3 regions of the Mesorhizobium sp. AA23 genome follow, and region 1 is predicted to be linked to each of the others. Evidence: predicted binding sites of a transcription regulator. Region 1 holds the regulator's gene; each other region holds the start of a gene.
What was found. Region 1 encodes LexA, which represses DNA repair genes until DNA is damaged. Its sites were predicted from a motif close to TGTTCNNNNTGTGTTCNG; they were not measured.
Positions count from the first base shown of each region.

Region 2: A9K66_RS02790 (helicase-related protein) is a predicted target of LexA. The motif match lies at 2,013-2,030, and genes of this name have one in related genera.
Region 3: A9K66_RS28245 (ATP-dependent helicase) is a predicted target of LexA. The motif match lies at 1,418-1,435, and genes of this name have one in related genera.

Region 1 is NZ_LYTP01000002.1:117,930-121,432, forward strand. It holds gene A9K66_RS04025 (ComEC/Rec2 family competence protein) at 1-1,200, shown strand, start outside; gene lexA (transcriptional repressor LexA) at 1,184-1,918, opposite strand; gene glp (gephyrin-like molybdotransferase Glp) at 2,035-3,240, opposite strand; gene moaC (cyclic pyranopterin monophosphate synthase MoaC) at 3,242-3,503, opposite strand, start outside.
Region 2 is NZ_LYTP01000001.1:577,057-580,559, reverse strand. It holds gene A9K66_RS02790 (helicase-related protein) at 1-1,846, opposite strand, end outside; gene A9K66_RS02785 (beta-ketoacyl-ACP reductase) at 2,570-3,292, opposite strand; gene A9K66_RS02780 (acetyl-CoA C-acetyltransferase) at 3,426-3,503, opposite strand, start outside.
Region 3 is NZ_LYTP01000033.1:78,651-82,153, forward strand. It holds gene A9K66_RS28245 (ATP-dependent helicase) at 1-1,403, opposite strand, end outside; gene A9K66_RS30900 (hypothetical protein) at 1,565-1,720, opposite strand; gene A9K66_RS28250 (hypothetical protein) at 1,846-2,028, shown strand; gene A9K66_RS28255 (LysR substrate-binding domain-containing protein) at 2,279-3,247, opposite strand; gene A9K66_RS30905 (hypothetical protein) at 3,358-3,503, shown strand, end outside.

The DNA.
Region 1 (3,503 bases):
ATGCGCAATTTGGCGATCTCGGCCATCGCCGTCATCCTGGTGTCGCCGCATGAAGTGGTTGGCCCGAGCTTTCAGATGTCGTTCGCGGCAACCGCCGCCCTTGTCGGCGCCTATGCCGGCTGGTCCGACTACCGCGCCGGCAAGGTGAGAGCGCCGCCGGCAAAGCGTTCGTTCCTGCGGTTCATGTCGCACAAACTGGCAGTCGGAGCAGGTGGCGCCGCGATGACGTCGATCATTGCCGGAAGTGCCACGGCGCTGTTTGCCATCTGGCATTTCCAGCGCGTCTCGCCGCTTAGCCTGCTGGCCAATCTCGCGATCATGCCGATCGTCACGATCGTGATGTTTCTCGCCGTCGCCAGCGCGGTCATGATGCCGTTCGGCTTCGACGGGCCCTTCCTCTATTTGATGGGCAAGGGCCTGGCGGCGATGATCGCGATCTCGGCGTGGATTTCGGAGTGGTCGCCGGTCGATGCCGTGGGCCTGATCTCGATCCATTCGGTGCTGCTGGCGACGATCGCGCTCGTCATCGCCACGATGGCGACTACGTGGCTCAGGCTGGCCGCGATTCCTTTCGCTGCCGCGGCCGTCATGATGATCCCGCAGGTGCGCACGCCCGACCTGCTGATCTCGGAGGACGCGCATCTGGTGGCGATGCCGATCGGCGGCGGCGAACTCGCCATCAATCGTGCCCGCTCGAACGAGTTCACCACCGATAACTGGAAACGCGCGCTCAAGGCCGAAACGATCGTGCCGCCGGAGACATTCGCCAAGGGCACGCTGGACATAGCCGATCCCGTCGACCTGCCGCCTGGATCGCCCTTTTACTGCACGGGCGATCTCTGCATTGGCCGGCATCCATCAGGCGCGATCGTCGCGCTCGCCGAAAAACGCGAAGCTGCCCGGCCTGCCTGCGACTTCGCAGACCTCATCGTCATCAACGACGCCACGGCCTACAATCCCTGCCGCGATCCGCGTGTCCTCGTTGTCACCAAGCGGCAGCTCGCGCGCGACGGCAGTGCCGCCGTCTTCTTCGATCCGCAATCGGCGACGGCGCGAGCAACCATTCAATACGCCGTCGAAAAACCGTACCGCCCTTGGCACGAACAGCGGCGCTACTCGCGTGAGGCGAGGGGGTTGGCGCCTTACAAGAAGCCCGAGAAGCCGAAAGCCAAGCCGCAGCCCCTCAGTAGCGGCGGATGAGCCCGACGAGCTTGCCCTGAACCTTGACGCGATCGGGACCGAAGATGCGCGTCTCATAGGCCGGATTGGCAGCCTCGAGCGCGATGGAGGCGCCCTTGCGGCGGAAGCGCTTCAGCGTCGCCTCCTCGTCATCGACCAGCGCCACGACGATCTCCCCGGGGCTCGCAGTGCTGGCGTTGCGGATGATGACCGTGTCGCCGTCGAAGATGCCGGCCTCGATCATCGAGTCGCCTTTGACCTCGAGCGCGTAGTGCTCGCCGCCCGCGATCATGTCCGGCGGCACTGTGATCGAATGCGTCTGGTGCTGGATGGCGTCGATCGGCACGCCGGCGGCAATGCGACCCATCACCGGGATGGAGACGGCTGAACCGGCGTCGTCGTCATTGCTGGGCGTCGGCGTGCGGGCGGGCGCCGCGGGTTTGATCTGGCGGCCGAGATTGCCTTGGCCGCCCTGGATGACGCTCGGCGAGAATTTCTTCGCCGCATTTAGGCCGGGCGCGATCGAGTCAGGTAGGCGCAGCACTTCAAGGGCACGCGCCCGGTTCGGCAGCCGGCGAATGAAACCGCGCTCCTCCAGCGCCGTGATCAGGCGGTGGATGCCCGATTTCGAGGCAAGGTCGAGCGCTTCCTTCATCTCATCGAAAGACGGCGGAATGCCGCTTTCCTTGAGCCGTTCATGGATGAACATCAGCAGTTCATGTTGTTTGCGCGTCAGCATGGCGGCCCCCATGGGTTCTGAAACCAGAATCAGAAAAACAAACCCAGAACAAACACTATCTGTTCCAGTTGTGTTCCGCAACCGTTTAAAGTTTAGTGAATGTGTTGACGTTTTGTTCAGCGTAACATCAGAACGCTGCATTCCTCGCCGGCTTCAGCCGCCGGTGCGAAGGGTTGGCGCACGATCAGGCCATTGGCATCGGCGAGCATCCTCAACATCGAGGAATCCTGGATGCCGAACGGTGTTGCGATCAACGCCCCCGCATCTTCGCGGACCACGGCGCGCACATAGTCCTGCCTGAGATCGTTGGCGTGCATTGCGACGCCTAACCGGGCCGTGCGGATTTCCTGACGGCAGGACCGGCCGCCCAGCCGCGCCAGAAGCGGCTTCAGGAACAGCTGCGAGCAGACCAGGCTTGCGACCGGATTGCCGGGCAGGCCGATGCAGCGAATGTCGCCGAGCCGGCCAAACATCAGCGGCTTGCCGGGACGCATGGCGATCTTCCAGAAGTCGAGCTGCATGCCTTCGCCGGTCAGCACGTCATGGATCAAGTCGTGGTCGCCGACGGAGGCGCCGCCAAGCGTGACGATGACGTCGGCGCCGGCCTTGACCGCCTTCTTGACCAGGGCCGCGATCGCGTCCTTGCGGTCGGCGGCGATGCCGAGGTCGAGCGCGCGCGCGCCGACCGACTGGGCCGTAGCTGTGACGCCACAGGCATTCGACGAGATGATCTGGTCGGGGCCGAGCGCGCTGCCCGGCGGCAGCAATTCATCGCCGGTGGCGATGATGGCGAGCAGCGGCTGCCGCACCACGTTGAGACTCGGATGGTTGGCCGATGCCGCCAGCGAAAGCGCCGCCGGATCGAGCTGGCGGCCTTTTTCAAGGAGCAGGTCGCCCTCGCAGAAGTCGAGGCCGCGGCGACGGACGTTTCGTCCCTCCACGGTCGGCTCGGTCACTTCGATGCCGCCGCCGCCGAGATCGCGGACATTCTCCTGGATAACGATGGTATCGGCGCCTTCGGGGAGCGGCGCGCCGGTGAAGATGCGCACGGCCTCGCCCTTGCCGACAGAGCCGGTGAAGCCACGCCCGGCGGGCGCCATGCCGATCACGGAGAGCCGGGCCGGCGCCGAGGCTACGTCGGCGGCCCGTACGGCATAGCCGTCCATCGCCGACGCATTGAAGGGCGGCTGGGTGCGCAGAGCCACCACCGGGTCGGCCAGCACCCGGCCGGCTGCTTCGGCCAGCGGCACGCTTTCGCCTGGCAGCGCGGTCGCGCCGTCCAACAGGCGTTGGAGCGCCTCGGCGACCGGAAGCAAAGCCATGCTAAGAACCTGCCTTGTAGTCGCCCGACTTGCCGCCGGTCTTCTCGACCAGCCTGATGCCGGAAATCGCCATGGCGCGGTCCGCTGCCTTGGCCATGTCGTAGATGGTGAGGCAGGCGACCGACGCCGCGGTCAGCGCCTCCATTTCCACCCCGGTCTTGCCGGTAACCCTGGCAAGCGCGCTGACCCTCAGGCCAGGGAGCGCGTGGTCGGGCTCGATCTCGACGGCAACCTTGGTGAGAAGGAGGGGATGGCAAAGCGGG
Region 2 (3,503 bases), on a different contig from region 1:
AATTGACGAAACGCTCGGCGCGCGCCGCGACCTTGTCGCGGGCAGGGCCGGTGAGCTGCTCGTCGGCAAGCAGCACAAGGCGCGGCTTCAAGGCCTCGTCGCCGGCAACCAGGGTGCCGATCGGCGCGCCGATCCAGCGCAGGACACCGTCCGAGCCCAATGCCAGATCGCCGTTGGCGCAGGCGGCGAAGCGCTCGGCGCGCGCCTCGAACTCAGCCGCGAGCGCCTTCTGGGCAGCGGTGCGCACCGCCTTGGCGTCCTCGCCGCCGGCGCTCTGGTCGGCGGTGAAGCGGAATCCCTGCAGCTCGCCGACGTGATGGCCTTCGACGAGCACGGTTCCGGTTGGGCTGATTTCAGCTTCAGGCATGGTATTTTCTCTAAGGCGCCGCATGAGGACGGAAGTCCTGCGGTCTACGAAGCGTTTCGTCAACCGCTCATGCAGCGCATCCGACAATCTGTCTTCGATTTCGCGCGTCTTTTCCTGCCAGTGTAGCTGATCGGCCAGCCAGCCCGGTCGGTTGGAGACGAAGGTCCAGGTGCGGATCTGGGCGATCCGGTGCGACAGCGTGTCGATATCACCATCCGTGGTGTCGGCCCGCCGCACCTGCTCGGCCATGTAATTCTCATCGACATGGCCATGGCGTGCAAGGTCCATGTAGATCGAGGCGATGAGGTCGGCATGCTGGGCGGGCGCGATCTTGCGGTAGTCCGGCAGCGCGCAGGCCTCCCACAGCAGCGCCACGCGCTCCCTGCCGGTGGCTAGCGTCCTGATGTCCGCGTCGCGCGACAAATGTTCCAGCGCCTGGGCGTCGACCGCCGGCAATGCCCGGGTCAGCCCTTCGACCGGCGCGTTGGTCTCGATCGAGCGTTTCAGGGCATCGAGGCTGGCAAAATCGAAATCGGCGGTGCGCCACTGCAGCACCTTCACCGGGTCGAAATCGTGCCCCTCGATCTTCTTGACCAGATCCTCGTCGAACGGATCGACCTGGCCGGTGACGCCGAAGGTGCCGTCGCGCAGGTGTCGGCCGGCACGCCCCGCGATCTGGCCTAGCTCGGCGGCGGTCAGGTTGCGGTATTGGTAACCGTCGAACTTGCGGTTCTGGGCGAAGGCAACGTGCTCGAGGTCGAGGTTCAGGCCCATGCCGATGGCGTCGGTGGCGACGAGATAGTCGACGTCGCCCGACTGGAAGATCTCCACCTGGGCATTGCGGGTGCGGGGACTGAGCGCGCCGAGAACGACGGCAGCACCGCCCTGCTGGCGGCGGATCAATTCGGCGATGGCATAGACCTCGTCGGCGGAGAAGGCGACGATCGCCGTGCGCCGCGGCAGGCGGGTGAGCTTCTTCGAGCCGGCATAGGCAAGATGCGACAGCCGCGGCCGCGTCACCACCGAGACGCCCTTCAGCAGGCGTTGCAGGATGCCGTGCATGGTGGCGGAGCCCAGAAGCAGCGTCTCCTGGCGGCCGCGCAGATGCAGGATGCGGTCGGTGAAGATGTGGCCGCGTTCGAGGTCGCCGGCGAGCTGCACCTCGTCGATGGCGACGAAGGCGGCATCGGTCTCTCGCGGCATCGCCTCCACGGTGCAGACGGAATATCTCGCGCTCGCCGGCACGATCTTCTCTTCGCCGGTGACCAGCGCCACCTTGCTGGCGCCGACCTTCTCGCAGACGCGTGTATAGACCTCGCGGGCAAGGAGCCTCAGCGGCAGACCGATGATGCCGGTGTCGTGCGCCACCATGCGCTCGATGGCGAGATGGGTCTTGCCGGTGTTGGTGGGGCCGAGCACGGCCGTCACGTCGCGGCCGGAAAGGATCAGCGGCTGGGAGGGTTTCGGCTGGATATTCATCGGCTCGGAAATGAGGCTTTCTGCCGCTTGTTGTCGGGGACGCGGCGGTTCCGTCGCGTGTGACAGGGCACACATAGGGATTTCAGACGCGAAGCGAAAGCGGAATGATCTCATCAACAGATGGCGCGACGACAGGCAAGGTCAAAATCCGCGGTCGATTAACCGTTGGAACGAGTCTGGAACGAATCGGCGACGAATCACTGACTCACTATGATTCAGGTTTTGTTCACGGCTACATATGGATTTTTTGGCCATGAGTCTCACCACATGCTGAATCTGTGAATTGGCCCGTTTCGTGCTTGGCTCGCGCTGGTGCCGGAGCGTCGTTAACCTTTGTGGGAGAGCGACCGCGACGGACTCGAGCGCGGCCGCCAACATTGTGAAATGGTTGATCTTTCCTAACCGGCGTTAATCTTGTTCGCGCTATTTGCGGCGTGGCGTGTTAACTTTTCGGCCAAAGCCGGAACGAATCGGCGACGAATCAGCGATCTGCAAAGCTTCCTGTTTTGTTCACCTCTAGATATGGTGTTGCCCAAAGCTTGTGCACCGAAAATCCACAGCTTGTGAACCGGGTTTCCCACAGGGCGCGGGGAGGCCGTTAACTTTTGCGTGCCAAATTGAGGCATGCCCACCCGGTGCTGCCGGAGCGCAGACAAAAACAGGCGGCCCGTTTGCGGCGGGCCGCCTGCCATCGGTGTCAGAAGAGTTCAGCCGAACAAGATCTCAGGCGAAATACTGGCCGCCATTGGCGCTTATGGTCGAGCCGGTGATGAAGCCTGCGTCTTCGGAGGCGAGGAAGACAACGCAGCGCGCAATCTCCTCCGGCTCGCCGAGACGGCCGACCGGGATCTGAGCGATGATCGATTCACGCACTTTTTCCGGCACGGCCATGACCATGTCGGTGGCGATGTAGCCGGGGCAAACAACGTTGACGGTGATGCCGGCGCGGGCGCCTTCCTGGGCAAGCGCCTTGGTAAAGCCGATATCGCCGGCTTTCGAGGCCGAATAATTGACCTGGCCCATCTGGCCTTTCTGGCCGTTGATCGAGGAGATGGTGATGACGCGGCCGAACTTCCTATCGCGCATGCCGTTCCATAGCGGATGCGTCATGTTGAAGACGCCGGAAAGGTTGGTGTCGATGACCTCCTTCCACTGCTCGCGGGTCATCTTGTGGAACATGGTGTCGCGGGTGATGCCGGCATTGTTGACCAGCACCGAGACCGGACCGAGATCAGCCTCGACTTGGGCGATGCCGGCGGCGCAAGCGTCATAATCGGCGACCGACCATTTGTAGACGGGGATGCCGGTCTCGGCCTTGAATTTCTGGGCCGCCTCGTCATTGCCGGCATAGTTCGCGGCGACCGAATAGCCGGCATTCTTCAGGGCCACCGATATCGCCGCACCGATGCCGCGCGATCCGCCCGTGACGATTGCTACCTTGCTCATGCATTTCCTCCCTTTGGTCGGAAGAGCGAATAGGGAGTGGCGAATAGCGAGTAGGGATCGATAGCCCGTCGTGCAACGCCATTTCCCCCTATTCGCTACTCCCCATTCGCTATTCGCTCAGTTCGCCATTCGCTCAGTTCAAGGCTTCCACACACATCGCAACGCCCATGCCGCCGCCGATGCAAAGCGTCGCGAGGCCCTTCTTTGCGCC
Region 3 (3,503 bases), on a different contig from region 1:
GCAAGGCCGAGCGTCTCGTCGAGCGACGTCGCCATCGCCTCGACGATCTGTGAGGCGGCCGAAGGCCCGATGCCGGGCATCAACTGCAGCACCCGGAAGCCGGCGACCCTGTCGCGCGGGTTCTCGGCAAAGCGCAGCATCGCCAGCATGTCTTTCACATGCGCGGCATCGAGGAATTTCAGTCCGCCGAATTTGACGAAGGGGATGTTGCGCCGCGTGAGCTCCACCTCCAGCGGCCCGCTGTGATGCGAGGCGCGGAACAGCACGGCTTGCGCCTTGAGCGCCGTGCCGGCCTCGCGCTCGGCAAGGATCGCCTGGCAGACATAATTGGCCTGCTCAGCCTCGTCGCGCACGCTTACCAGTTGCGGCCTGTGCGACGACCGGCGTTCGGTCCAGAGATTCTTGGTGAAACGCTCGCTTGCCTCGCCGATTACTTTGTTGGCGGCGGCTAGGATCGGCTCGGTCGAGCGGTAATTGCGCTCCAGCATGACGATCTCGGTGCCTTGCGCGAACTGTTTTGGGAAATCGAGAATGTTGCGCACTTCCGCGGCCCGGAAGGAATATATCGACTGTGCGTCATCGCCCACCACGGTCAAGCCCGCGCCGTCCGGCTTCAGCGCCAACAGAATAGAGGCCTGCAGCCGGTTGGTGTCCTGGTATTCGTCGACCAGCACGTGGTCGAAGCGGGAGCCAAGGTGAGCGGCGATCTCCGGCTCGGCCGCCATCTGCGCCCAGTAGAGCAAAAGGTCGTCGTAATCGAGCACGTTCTGCGCCTGCTTGGCCTCGACATAAGCCGCGAACAGCTCCTTCAGCTGTTCCGCCCATCCTGAGCACCAGGGAAAGGCCGAGCCCAGCACCTCGCCGAGCGGCGCCTGGGCGTTCACCGCCCGCGAATAGATCTGCAGGCAGGTGGCCTTGGTCGGAAAACGGCTTTCGGTCTTGGAAAAACCGAGCTCGTGCCGGGCAAGGTTCATCAGGTCGGCCGAATCCTCGCGATCGTGGATGGTGAAAGCCGGATCGAGGCCGATCTGCTCGGCATAGTCGCGCAAGAGTCTGGCGCCGATACCGTGGAAAGTACCGGCCCAGGATAGCGCATCGGCGATGATCGCGGCATCGCGGCCCAGCACCTCGCCGGCGATGCGCTCGACGCGCTTCGCCATTTCAGCCGCGGCGCGGCGCGAAAAGGTCATCAAAAGGATGCGGCGCGGATCGGCGCCCTTGACGATGAGGTGCGCCACGCGATGCGCCAGCGTGCTGGTCTTGCCGGAGCCGGCCCCGGCGATCACCAGCAGCGGCGCGGCCACCTTGCCGTCGCCATGCACCACCGCCAGCCGCTGCTCGTCGTTCAGCCGGGCAAGATAGGCAGGAGTTTCGAAGGACGAATCACGGGCGGCGATGTTCATCGCCCATCAAGCATCGTTTCCGCTTTGTTCGCAATACAGCTAATCTCGCCCAAAGGCGGCCAAGTGGGGGGCGATGCCCGGCAGGGCAGAGGGGACGCTGTACGCGCCGGCATGTGCTGGATAGGCCGGCCATCTTCCCAACAAGCGCGAGAACGGCCGATCTACCTTTTCGGCTCGACGCCCATCGCCGCCGACTGGCGCCGCAGCGACCGCCGATCGTCCGGCGGCGCGAGATCGCCGGACGCCTCCTCGATGATCCTCATCGTGACGCGATAGGCCGTGTAGCCGAACAGGCCGACGAGCAGCAGACGGATCATGACATCTCCTCGTGAGTTAACGAGGTTCAACCGGAGACAGGCGCGTTGGTTCCCGCCGGACGGCGCAACCAAACCGCCGCCGCCTCGTTTGCTTCGAAGAATGGGGCGAACGAGAGGAGGTCGTCATGAAGAAACTTCCTGTGCTGCTGGCTCTCGCGGCAGGGCTCGGGCTCGCCGCCTGCGACAACAGCGTGCAGCCCACCAAGGCGCCAAGCGACACCGTCGACAAAAACCCGCAGGTCGACAAGAACCCGGTGCCGCAATCGACCACCGGCGGCGACCAGCCCGGCACGCCGCCGAAGCAATGAGAGCGGACGATGTTGTCGGGAGACGAAGCGGCGGCGCCGCAGAAGAAGGCCGGCGCTGCTTGGGAGGAAGCTGGAAAGCGCCGGCCAAGCGGGAAAATCAGGCCCGCCGCAGGATCAAAGATAGCTGAGTCTCTCCGCCGCGTCATGGGGCGATCGCGCTAGCCGGCTACAGGTATCCGTCCAAACGCTTTGTCGGCCTTCAAAGATCGGAGAATCTCAGGGGTGTGTTTGCGTCGCTTGCGCCGCCGCGTCACGCCATCGCGGCGCGCGCCAGCGGCACGTTGGCGATCTCCAGGTCCAGCTGGCGCTGCGTCAGCGCCGCTTCGGCCATGATCCACTGCTTGAACAGCTCCACCTTGCGGGCGCCGAGCGCCTTGATGGGGCTGACGAAATACCAGCCGGCGGTGTTGGGATGGTGGACCGCGAAGGGGGCGACCAGCCGCTCGGCTCGGATGTCGCTTGCCATATAGGCGCGGTTGGCAACGGCAAAGCCCATGCCGGCATTGGCCGCCTCGTAGGACATCATGCAGGAATCGAAATAGATGCTCTTGGTCTCGCCAAGCACGAAACTCGCGCCGGCAAAAGCCAGCCACGACTGCCAGTTCTGGGTGCAGGTGTCGGAGTGGAGCAGGGTGAAGTGCCTGAGGTCCTCCGGCGTCACCTTGGACAGCGGCTTATCGCCCAGCACCTCGCGGAACAGCTTGCGGCTGCACACCGGCGTCAGGTCCTCCTTGAACAGCAGCGCGGAGTTGAGGCCGGGGAAATTGCCGTCGCCGTAGCGGATCTCGAGATCGTATTCGGAGGTCGCGAATTCATGCGTGGCATAGGAAGTCGAGACCCGCATTTCGATATCTGGATACTGCCGCTGGAAGGTGGCAAGCCGCGGAAACAGCCAGCGCGCCGCGAAGGTCGGCAAAACGCAGATCTTCAGCACATGCGCCTGGGATTGGCCGGTCGCCTCCATGCTGGCAGCCACGATCCGCTCCAGCGCCTCGCGCACGCGCGCCACGTAGGTCTCGCCTTCCGGCGTCAGCGACACCGCATTGCCGCCGCGCTGGAAGATCTTGAAGCGCAGCTGGTCCTCCAGGCTCTTCACCCGCTGGCTGACGGCGGAGGCGGTAATGAACTGCTCTTCGCCCGCACGCGTGAAGTTGCGGTGCCTGGCGGCGCTCTCCACGATTTTCAGCGAGTTTAAGTTGACCTGGCTGAGCAGACGCACGGGGTTCGACCTTTAGCTATGCTTAAAGTAGCACCAGCATTCCTAAATTTACAGGGGAGGGTGCTCAATCGACTGTTTACCAAGTGTTGCCCCGACCTTGGAGAAGTAGAATGAACGCCCATACAATCCCCGAACTGCGCTATGCGATGAGCCGTGAAGCCATCATCGGTCATGATACGGCGTGGAAAGTGTCGAGCTTCGGCGTCGCCCAGTATCTTCACGGCTACGACCCGCAACTGCTCGCCGCGATCGAGGA